3 regions of the Phyllobacterium sp. UNC302MFCol5.2 genome follow, and region 1 is predicted to be linked to each of the others. Evidence: riboswitches for the same ligand, from Rfam matches in the RefSeq annotation. Region 1 holds a riboswitch; each other region holds the start of a gene.
What was found. Region 1 has a riboswitch for cobalamin ahead of BR48_RS23680 (ABC transporter ATP-binding protein). Riboswitches for the same ligand answer to the same signal wherever they lie in the genome.

Region 2: another riboswitch for cobalamin. It lies ahead of BR48_RS0113475 (CbtB domain-containing protein); the one in region 1 lies ahead of BR48_RS23680 (ABC transporter ATP-binding protein).
Region 3: another riboswitch for cobalamin. It lies ahead of BR48_RS0100600 (aromatic ring-hydroxylating dioxygenase subunit alpha); the one in region 1 lies ahead of BR48_RS23680 (ABC transporter ATP-binding protein).

The regions. Positions count from the first base shown of each region.
Region 1 is NZ_JMLL01000010.1:304,261-307,524, forward strand. It holds gene BR48_RS0103415 (transglutaminase family protein) at 1-910, opposite strand, end outside; cobalamin riboswitch at 1,065-1,279, shown strand; gene BR48_RS23680 (ABC transporter ATP-binding protein) at 1,564-2,367, shown strand; gene BR48_RS0103425 (ABC transporter substrate-binding protein) at 2,364-3,264, shown strand, end outside.
Region 2 is NZ_JMLL01000011.1:442,863-446,126, reverse strand. It holds gene BR48_RS0113480 (cobyric acid synthase) at 1-1,106, shown strand, start outside; cobalamin riboswitch at 1,255-1,489, shown strand; gene BR48_RS0113475 (CbtB domain-containing protein) at 1,538-1,714, shown strand; gene BR48_RS0113470 (CbtA family protein) at 1,842-2,573, shown strand; gene cobU (bifunctional adenosylcobinamide kinase/adenosylcobinamide-phosphate guanylyltransferase) at 2,573-3,097, shown strand; gene cobW (cobalamin biosynthesis protein CobW) at 3,102-3,264, shown strand, end outside.
Region 3 is NZ_JMLL01000001.1:127,316-130,579, forward strand. It holds gene BR48_RS0100595 (L-fuconate dehydratase) at 1-1,160, shown strand, start outside; cobalamin riboswitch at 1,293-1,492, shown strand; gene BR48_RS0100600 (aromatic ring-hydroxylating dioxygenase subunit alpha) at 1,609-2,850, shown strand; gene BR48_RS0100605 (hybrid-cluster NAD(P)-dependent oxidoreductase) at 2,851-3,264, shown strand, end outside.

The DNA of each region.
Region 1 (3,264 bases):
CGTCCGAGAACGGTTTGGTTATGCGCGGATGTTCGGAGACCCGTGTCACATGCATGTCGAAATTGAACTCGACATTGGCGGGTTCGGCCATGCCGGAAATCGGGGCGGCATTCCTGTAGTGCGGCGTTGCGGCGAGCGGAACATGGCTTTCGCCGGTCAGAAGACCCGAGGTCGGATCAAGTCCGATCCAGCCCGCGCCCGGCAGATAAACCTCGCACCACGCGTGAAGGTCGGTGAAATCCTTGTTCGTCCCCGCCGGGCCATCGAGGGCGACGAGATCGGGTTTCAACTGGATCAGATAGCCGGAGACGAACCGGGCCGCGATGCCGAGATGGCGCAGGACCTGTACGAGCAGCCAGCTCGAATCGCGGCAGGAACCGGTCGCGACGCCGAGCGTCGTATCGGGCTCCTGAACGCCGGTTTCCATGCGGATGACATAGCCAACCTCGCGCTGGATACGTGCATTGAGGTCGACGACGAAATTCACCGTATTGGTCGGGTTGCGGTCGATCGTTGCAAGAAACGCGCTCAGCAGCGGACCCGTTGGCTCCGGCTTCAGATAGATCGAGAGGTCGTCCCGGATATCCTCAGGATAGGCGAAGGGCCACGTCTCTGCGATCGGCTCGACGAAGAAATCGAAGGGATTGTAGACCGTCATGTCCGCAACGAGGTCGACCTCGATCTTCAGTTCGGTCACAGGCTCGGGAAACACAAAGCGGGCGAGAAAATTCCCGTAGGGATCCTGCTGCAGGTTGACGAAGTGATTGGAAGGGCTGACTTTCAGGGAGTGGCTGAGAACCTTCGTACGCGAATGCGGCGCAGGCTGCAGGCGAATGACCTGAGGTCCGAGCATGATCGGACGGTCATATTTATAGTGCGTCAGATGGTAGACCGCAGCGTGAATTGCCATATCGCCTCAAATAACTAGCCGCGCATCGCGCGAAACAAACTGAAACCTAAACTACTCTCTTTCATAGGGCACGTCCTAAAATGTGCCGTTGCCAATTATTTTAGCACTTGAGAATTTTGCCGTATAAACGTGCTTGCCAGCGGAGAAATCCCCGCATAGCATCCGCGCCGATGGTTTCTCCGGGATGACAACACCGGAGATGAAAAGGGAACACGGTGAGGCGTACCCAATAGGGATCGAGACCGTGGCTGCCCCCGCAACTGTAAGCGGCGAGCGTTGCCTGACGATGCCACTGATCGAACGATCGGGAAGGCCGGGCAAAGCTGAGACCCGCGAGCCAGGAGACCTGCCATCAAGCAAATGATTCGAACCGGACGGGGTGTACCGGGAGCGATGCGATGTTGCCGTTTACGGATGACCTTGAGCAACTGCTGAGGCGTCCCGTGATTGGAATATCCACGTTCCCTGTTCCTGTCCTCATGAAGGACAGGTATGCACATCGACCCTAATCATAATCATCGCCTGTGCCCGCACCCTGGCTGGATCCTGCCGGTTGACATTGCTCCGCGATTGCTATCATACGATATAACATTACATCAGTTGATCGAAGTTTCCAACGTGCGAGGATCTTCGATTGCCGGAAAACGCCAGCCATGAGTTCCATCCTTCTCAGCGCCGACATGGTCAGCTATCGAATCGGCGGCAAGTGCCTGGTCGAGGCTGCATCGCTGCAAATTGCGCGCGGATCGCGGCTCGCCATCATCGGTCCGAACGGCGCCGGCAAGTCGACGCTGCTGCGGATGCTGGCAGGGCTTGCGGCGCCAACAAGCGGAGCAATTCATATTGAAGGCGAGAATATTAGCCGCTTGACCCCGCTGGATCGAGCGCGCCGTTTTGCCTTCGTCGGCCAGGCGGATACGCCGGACCGCCAGTTGCGCGCCATCGACTACGTGGCGCTTGGCCGTATCCCACATGGCGGACTCTACAGCGCCGCGACGGACCGCGAGATTGTTGGGGAAGCCATGGACCGTGCCGGCGTCGCGTCGTTTGCGGCGCGGACGGTTGGTTCGCTGTCCGGCGGCGAGCGGCAGAGGCTGCAGCTGGCGCGCGCTCTCGCCCAGCAACCGGCGATCCTGTTTCTCGACGAGCCGACCAATCACCTCGATCCGAAGGCACGCAGCGCCCTGCTTTCGCTCGTTTCCGGGCTAGGCATCACCACCGTCGCCGTCCTGCACGACCTGCCGCTCGTCGCGCCGTTCGCCAGCCATGTCGCCGTCATGCACGCTGGCAAGATCGTCGCCGCCGGCACACCCAACGAGACATTGACCCCGCGCATCGTCAGCGACGTGTTCGACCTCGACGTCCTGCGCCTGCGCCACCCGCATCAGGACCGCGAGCTCATGGTGTTCGACGTTCCCCGCCCGGTTCCATCTGATCAGTCACGGAGACTCCCATGAAAAAAGCCCTCATCGCACTCGCGCTCACGCTGCTATCGGCGCCGGCATATGCCTTTCCGGTCACTGTCGACAATTGCGGCACGCCGCTGACCTTCGACGCAGCGCCGAATCGCGCCGTCATCCAGGATATCAACATGAGCGAGATGGCTTTTGCGCTCGGCCTCCAGCCCTCGATTGTCGGCGTGACCGGCATCTCCGGCTGGTACAAGCTCGATGAGGCGTTCAAGAACCAGCAAGGATCGATCCCCGAGCTTGCACCTAAATATCCGACCATCGAGAACCTCGTCGCCGCCAATCCCGATTTCTTCTTTGCCGGCTGGTACTACGGCATGAAGCCGGGCGGCGACGTTACGCCGGACACGCTCGCCCCCTACGGCATCAAGACGCTTGTCCTGACGGAGAGCTGCGTTCATCTCGACAAGAACCGTCCCGCAGCCTCGATGGATTTGCTCTATGGCGACATTGAAAAGCTCGGCAAGATTTTCGGCAGGGACGCCGAGGCCGACAAGCTGGTGTCTGGCTGGAAGGCGGAGCTTGCCGCGATCAAGGGCAAGATCGGCGGCAACGGCGATACGCGCGTCTTCCTCTATGACTCCGGTGAGGACAAGCCGTTCACGGCCGGCAAGTTCGCCATGCCGTCGGCATTGATCCGCGAATCCGGCGGCGTCAACATCATGGACGACATGGAGACGAGCTGGGGCACGACGTCATGGGAAACGGTCGCCGCGCGCAACCCGCAATTCCTCGTCCTTCTCGATTATCAGGATGATGCCGGCTATCAGAAGCTTTTGAACTTCCTCAAATCACACCCGGCGATGAAGGAGACGGATGCGGTGAAGAACGAACGCTTCGTCGCCCTGCGCTACGCCGAGATCACGCCCGGCCCTGCCAATATCG
Region 2 (3,264 bases), on a different contig from region 1:
TGATGCAGTCCTTTGACATCGTTTGCGATGGTGCCGATCTCGTCATCGTCGAGGGCGCGGGCTCGCCTGCCGAAATCAATCTGCGGGCTGGCGATATCGCCAATATGGGCTTTGCAACCCGCGCCAATGTGCCGGTCGTTCTCGTCGGCGATATCGACCGCGGCGGCGTCATCGCATCGATTGTCGGCACCCACGCGATCCTGCCGCCGGAGGATCGCGCCGCGATCATCGGATATATCATCAACAAGTTTCGGGGCGACGTCTCGCTCTTCGACGAAGGCTTGAAGGCAATCACCCGGTTCACCGGCTGGCCTTCATTTGGCGTCGTGCCATGGCTGAAGGATGCTTCCCGGCTTCCCGCAGAAGATTCCGTCGTGCTGGAGCGATTGGTAAAGGGGAACGGCCGCGCGCTGAAAGTCGCGGTGCCAGTGCTTGACCGCATTGCCAATTTCGACGACCTCGATCCGCTGATGGCCGAGGCTGATGTCGATGTCGTGTTTGTCCGAAGCGGGGAGCAACTGCCCGTCGATGCCGGTCTCGTCATCATCCCCGGGTCGAAATCGACGATCGGTGATCTTATACGCTTCCGGGAAAACGGCTGGGACAAGGACCTCAACCTTCACCGGCGTCGCGGCGGCTCGATCATGGGCATATGCGGTGGATATCAGATGCTCGGGCGCACGGTGCGCGACCCTGAGGGCATCGAAGGTGCAGTGACGCAAATCGAGGGCCTTGGCCATCTCGATATCGAAACGGTGATGGAGCCGGAGAAGACCGTTCGCAATGTTGCGGCTCATTCGCTGCAATACGACGTGCCGCTGAGCGGCTATGAAATCCACCTTGGCAAGACGACCGGCCTGGATTGCAGCCGCCCGACGGCGATGATCAACGGCGTCGAGGATGGCGCGATTTCAGCCGACGGTAAGGTCTTCGGGACCTATATGCACGGCCTGTTCGGCACCGATGCCTATCGCTCCGCATTGCTGCGTTCGCTGGGAATCAACGCCAATGCCTTCGACTACAGGGCGGGCGTCGATGCCGCGCTCGATTCGATAGCCGACCAACTGGCTGAAGTCCTCGATGTCCATGCGTTGATCGCACGTTGAGTATGTAGACCTGTGCGAAACATTATTGGGTGCCAATCCTGGCGACGGATGACGAATACAGGAACACCGATCTCGAAGTTTTCCCTTGACCGTACTAAAGCGAAAAACGTCGCGCGGTTTCGTTTGACATTCTCGGTGCTTGGTGAATAACGTTCAACCCATGATTGGTTCCCGTTCGGCCAAAGGCCATGGGATCAAAAGGGAATGCGACGGCCGTACCCATCAGGGCGGCCCTACCGCAGCCGACCCCGCGACTGTAGAGCGGCGAGGATTCATGCCAAGGCCTAAGGCGCAAGCCGAGGGCAGCCACTGGGAAACCGGGAAGGCGGCATTGATCCTGCGACCCGCGAGCCAGGAGACCTGCCAGTCATAGGGCAATGGTGCCCAAGACCGAAGGGGAATGTCCCTTCTGGCCCTGCACGGAGGTTGTTATGGCTGCACGTACTTCGACTACGATATCTCTCCCGCTCGCATCGCGTCTGACGACGGCGGTGGTTTCAATGCTGCTCGGCGTGTTCATCGTTTATGGCGTGGGTCTTTCCCATTCCGAAACGCTGCACGATACGGCGCACGACACCCGCCATTCCTACGGATTCCCCTGCCACTGAGGTTGGAGCCCGGCTGGATGTAATGATTCGGCCGCCACCGCTTAAGCATTGAAAACTGAGGGTTTATCTGGTCCGGGTGTCGTTTCGACAGCCCGGTGTCTTGATATGGGAATTCGGAGAGATATCGATGTTGGTTAAATATCTTCTGGCTACGATCGTGGCCGGTCTGTTTGCTGGTATTCTATTGACGCCAGCCATGTACGTGCGCAGCGTGCCACTTATCCTGCACGCGGAAGAATATGAGAACGCCGCAGGCGGCCACGAGCACGAGCATGCCGCAGCGCCTGCCGCCGCCGGCGAGACCGCACCTGCCGTGGCGCCGCACACTCACGAAGAGGAAGAGGCGAGCCCGGCGCTGCCATTCGGCCGCTTGGGTAATACGTTGCTGATCAATCTTGTCGCCGGAGCGGGTTTCGCCCTGATCACTGGCGCGGCCGCCTTGTTTCTTGGACGCAAGATCACCGTGCAGAACGGCATTTATTGGGGCTTGGCCGGGTTCTTCATCTTCAACCTCGCGCCATCGTTCAGTCTTGCCCCGGAACTGCCGGCCATGCCCGCCGCCGATCTCGCGACACGGCAAGCCTGGTGGCTCATCACGGTGCTGCTGACTGCGGGCGGCGTCTACTTCATCGTTCTGCGTGAGGAAATCTGGGCGAGGGTACTCGGCCTCGTGCTCATTGTTGCGCCGCATATCTATGGCGCTCCGGAAGCGGACGATCTTACTTCCGCCGTGCCGCCGACACTGGCATCCGAGTTCGCGGTATCGACGCTCGCGACCAACCTCTTCTTCTGGGTGGTGCTCGGCACTGCGCTCGGCTTTGCCATCCAGAGCTACGCGGCCTCGGAGCTTGAGGCCTGATGGCCGTGCTGGAGCGCGGGGTCACCTTTGTGCTCGGCGGCGCGCGCTCCGGCAAATCCTCCTTTGCCGAAGGACTGATCGAGTCATCCGGCAAGGAGGCGATCTATCTTGCGACGGGCAGGGCGTGGGACGATGAGATGTCCGCTCGCATCGACCACCACAAGGCGCGGCGCGGCGTATTGTGGACGACGGTCGAAGAACCGCTCGATCTGGTTTCCGCGCTGGAAGTGCATGCGGCCGAGGGCACAGCGGTTCTTGTCGACTGCCTGACACTTTGGGTCACCAACCTCATGATGGCCGAGCGTGATGTCATGGCGGAAACGGCAAGGTTTGCCGCAGCTCTGCCGCATCTCAAAGGTGCGGTCGTTTGCGTCTCCAACGAGGTTGGCCTCGGCATCGTTCCGGAGAACCGCATGGCACGCGACTTTCGCGATCATGCCGGTCGTCTCCATCAAGCTGTGGCTGGCGCCGCGGCAACAGTCTATTTCGTGGCAGCAGGTCTGCCGCTCAAAATGAAGGGATAACAACATGCAGGGTCAGAAGATTCCGGCAACGGTCATCACCGGCTTCCTTGGTTCGGGCAAGACGACGATGATCCGCAATCTGCTCGAGAATGCCGATGGCAAGCGCATTGCGCTGATCATCAATGAATTCGGCGATCTCGGTGTCGATGGCGGGTTGCTCAAGGGCT
Region 3 (3,264 bases), on a different contig from region 1:
ATAAGGGTGGTCTTGCCGGGCACGGCCTCACATTCACCATCGGGCGTGGCAACGAGATTTGCTGCCTCGCCATCGAAGCGATGAAGCATCTGGTCATCGGACTTGAACTCGACTGGGTGAAGGAAAATCCGGGACGCTTTTGGCATTTCATCACTGGCGACAGCCAATTGCGCTGGATCGGGCCGGACAAGGGCGCCATGCATCTTGCCACCGGCGCCGTCGTCAACGCCGTCTGGGACTTGCTGGCCAAGGAAGCCGGCAAACCAGTCTGGCAGCTGGTCGGCGAGATGACGCCGGAGGAAATCGTCAACATTGTCGATTTCCGCTACCTGACCGATGTTCTGACTCGCGACGAGGCACTCGACATTCTGCGGAAAGCCGATGCCGGTAAGGCGGAACGCATCGCTGCCCTCAAGGCCGAAGGCTATCCTTGCTATACGACCTCCGCCGGTTGGCTAGGCTATTCCGACGAAAAGCTGCGCCGGCTTTGCCAGGAGGCCGTCGATGCCGGCTTCAACCACGTCAAGATGAAGGTCGGGCGCGATCTCGAGGATGACATCCGCCGGCTGACGATCGCCCGCGAGGTGATCGGGCCAGACCGTATCCTGATGATCGATGCCAACCAGGTCTGGGAGGTCAACGAGGCCATCGACTGGGTGAAGAAGCTTGCCTTCGTCAAGCCGTTCTTCATCGAGGAACCGACGAGCCCGGATGATGTCGCCGGGCATCGCAAGATTCGCGAGGCGATCAAGCCGGTCAAGGTGGCGACCGGCGAGATGTGCCAGAACCGGATCATGTTCAAGCAGTTCATCGCTGAAGGTGCGATCGATGTGGTCCAGATCGATTCCTGCCGCATGGGCGGGCTCAACGAGGTGCTGGCGGTGCTGCTGATCGCGGCGAAATACAATCTGCCGGTCTGGCCGCATGCGGGTGGGGTTGGCCTCTGCGAATATGTGCAGCATTTGTCGATGATCGACTACATCGCGGTGTCGGGCACCAAGGAGGGGCGGGTGATCGAATATGTCGATCATCTGCACGAGCATTTCGTCGATCCCTGCGATATTCGCAATGCCGCCTATATGCCCCCTTCGATGCCGGGATTCTCGATAGAGATGAAGCCGGAATCGATCAGGCAATATCTGCATCGCCCAATGGTATGATCAGCGTCAGTGCCACAAATCGACAGCGCCCGGGGTCAAGGGTGCGGCGCACCATTTGACCGCAATGCCGCGTGTCGCCGTTCGTAAATGGGATGTCGTTTCCGCACCTATCCTTTTCCAAAGCCCGATGCTTTTATCGTAATCACTTGAGGTGCCGCTTTCTAGGGAAGGCGGAGAATTGGGAAGCCGGTTAAAACCCGGCGCTGCCCCCGCAACGGTAGTGGAGTAAAACGCGGCAAAACAGCCACTGGGAGTGCACCCCGGGAAGGCGCCGTGAAGTCTGAAAAGGCAACTCCAGAGCCCGGAAACCAGCCTTGAGGGAAAACCGACTGATCGCGGTGGGCGATCAAGGAGCATGGCTTTGTGCGGCCGACAAACGTTGGCTGCACGGACGTTCTTCTCCGTCACCACCAGTCAGTTCTTTGCAGGCTTAAGGCGAGGACGCGACATGGACATTCGCAATGAACTTCTCCGGAATCTCGGAAACCGGAAACCGGGCTACGGACTGGAACAGGCTTTCTACTCGGACCCAGACTACTACCGTCTCGACATGGAGACGATTTATTATCGCGACTGGCTGTTCATCGGCCATGATTGCGAAGTCGCCAAACCCGGCAATTATTTCACGGTACAGGTCGGCGACTACCCCGTCGTCATCGTTCGCGACCGCCAGGGACAGATTCGCGCCTTCCACAATTCCTGCCGCCATCGCGGTTCGCGCATCTGCGCGGGTGAGAAGGGGAGCTCGGCAAAACTCGTCTGCCCCTATCACCAGTGGACGTATGAGCTCGACGGACGTCTACTTTTTGCCCGCCAGATGGGTGACGATTTCGACGCGAGCCAGTTCAGTCTGAAAACGGTGCATTGCGAGAGCGTCGGCGGCTACATCTTCATCTGCCTGGCGCAGATCGCGCCCGATTTCACCCCGACACGAACCCTGCTCGAGCCGTACCTTGCGCCACACCGGCTGACGGAAACCAAGGTCGCCTTCCAGAGTTCGATCGTCGAGAAAGGCAACTGGAAGCTCGTCTGGGAGAATAACCGCGAGTGCTACCATTGCGCCGGCAACCATCCTGAGCTTTGCAAGACCTTCCCTGAAGCGCCGAGCGCCACCGGAATTCAGGGTTCGAAGGAAGATCCGGAAATGGTATCGCACTGGGACAAGTGCGAGGCGGCTGGTTTGCCAAGCGTATTCCGCATCGCTGAAGATGGGCAGTATCGGGCGACCCGTGTTCCGCTCATCAACAATGCCGAGAGCTATACTCTATCGGGCAAGCGCGCCGTCGGCCGTCAGCTCAGCGACGACGTCAACGCCAGGAGCATAGGTTCACTGCTCCTCTACCATTATCCAACGACCTGGAATCACATCCTTGGCGACCATGCGATCTCTTTCCGTGTCTTGCCACTCGGTCCGAACGAGACGCAAGTCACGACCAAGTGGCTAGTTCATAAGGATGCGGTTGAGGGCGTCGATTATAATCTCGAAGAGCTGACGCATGTCTGGCTGGAAACCAACGATCAGGACCGTCGCATCGTCGAAGAAAACGCGTTCGGCATTCGCTCGCCGGCCTATGAACCCGGTCCCTATTCGGTCGAGCATGAAGGCGGCGTCCTTCAATTCCTGGAATGGTATAGCAATGCCATGGAAGCGCGGCTTTCCGGCGATACGAAACTCAGCAGGGTTGCTTGAATGAACATTGGCGTTTCCCAGAATTATCCGCACCTCGACCAGATGCAGCCGTGGAACGACCGGCTGCATCTCGAATGTCTTTCGGTCGTCGAGGAAGCGCCCAATGTGAAGACCTTCACCTTCCGCTCGGATAATCATAACTGGTTTCGTTATGAGCCTGGCCAGTTCATGACCTTCGAGCTGCCCGTGCAACCGGAAGCGGTTTTGCGCACCTTTACATTGTCATCGAGCCCCTCCCGACCCTTCACCGTCGCCGTGACGGTCAAGGCGCAGGAAGATAGCATCGGCACGCGCTGGATGCTCGATCATCTCATGCCGGGCGTGCGCCTCAAGGCCTTTGGCCCGCTCGGCGACTTTTCGATGCGCAAGCATCCCGGCAGCAAGTATCTTTTCATATCAGCCGGCTCAGGCATC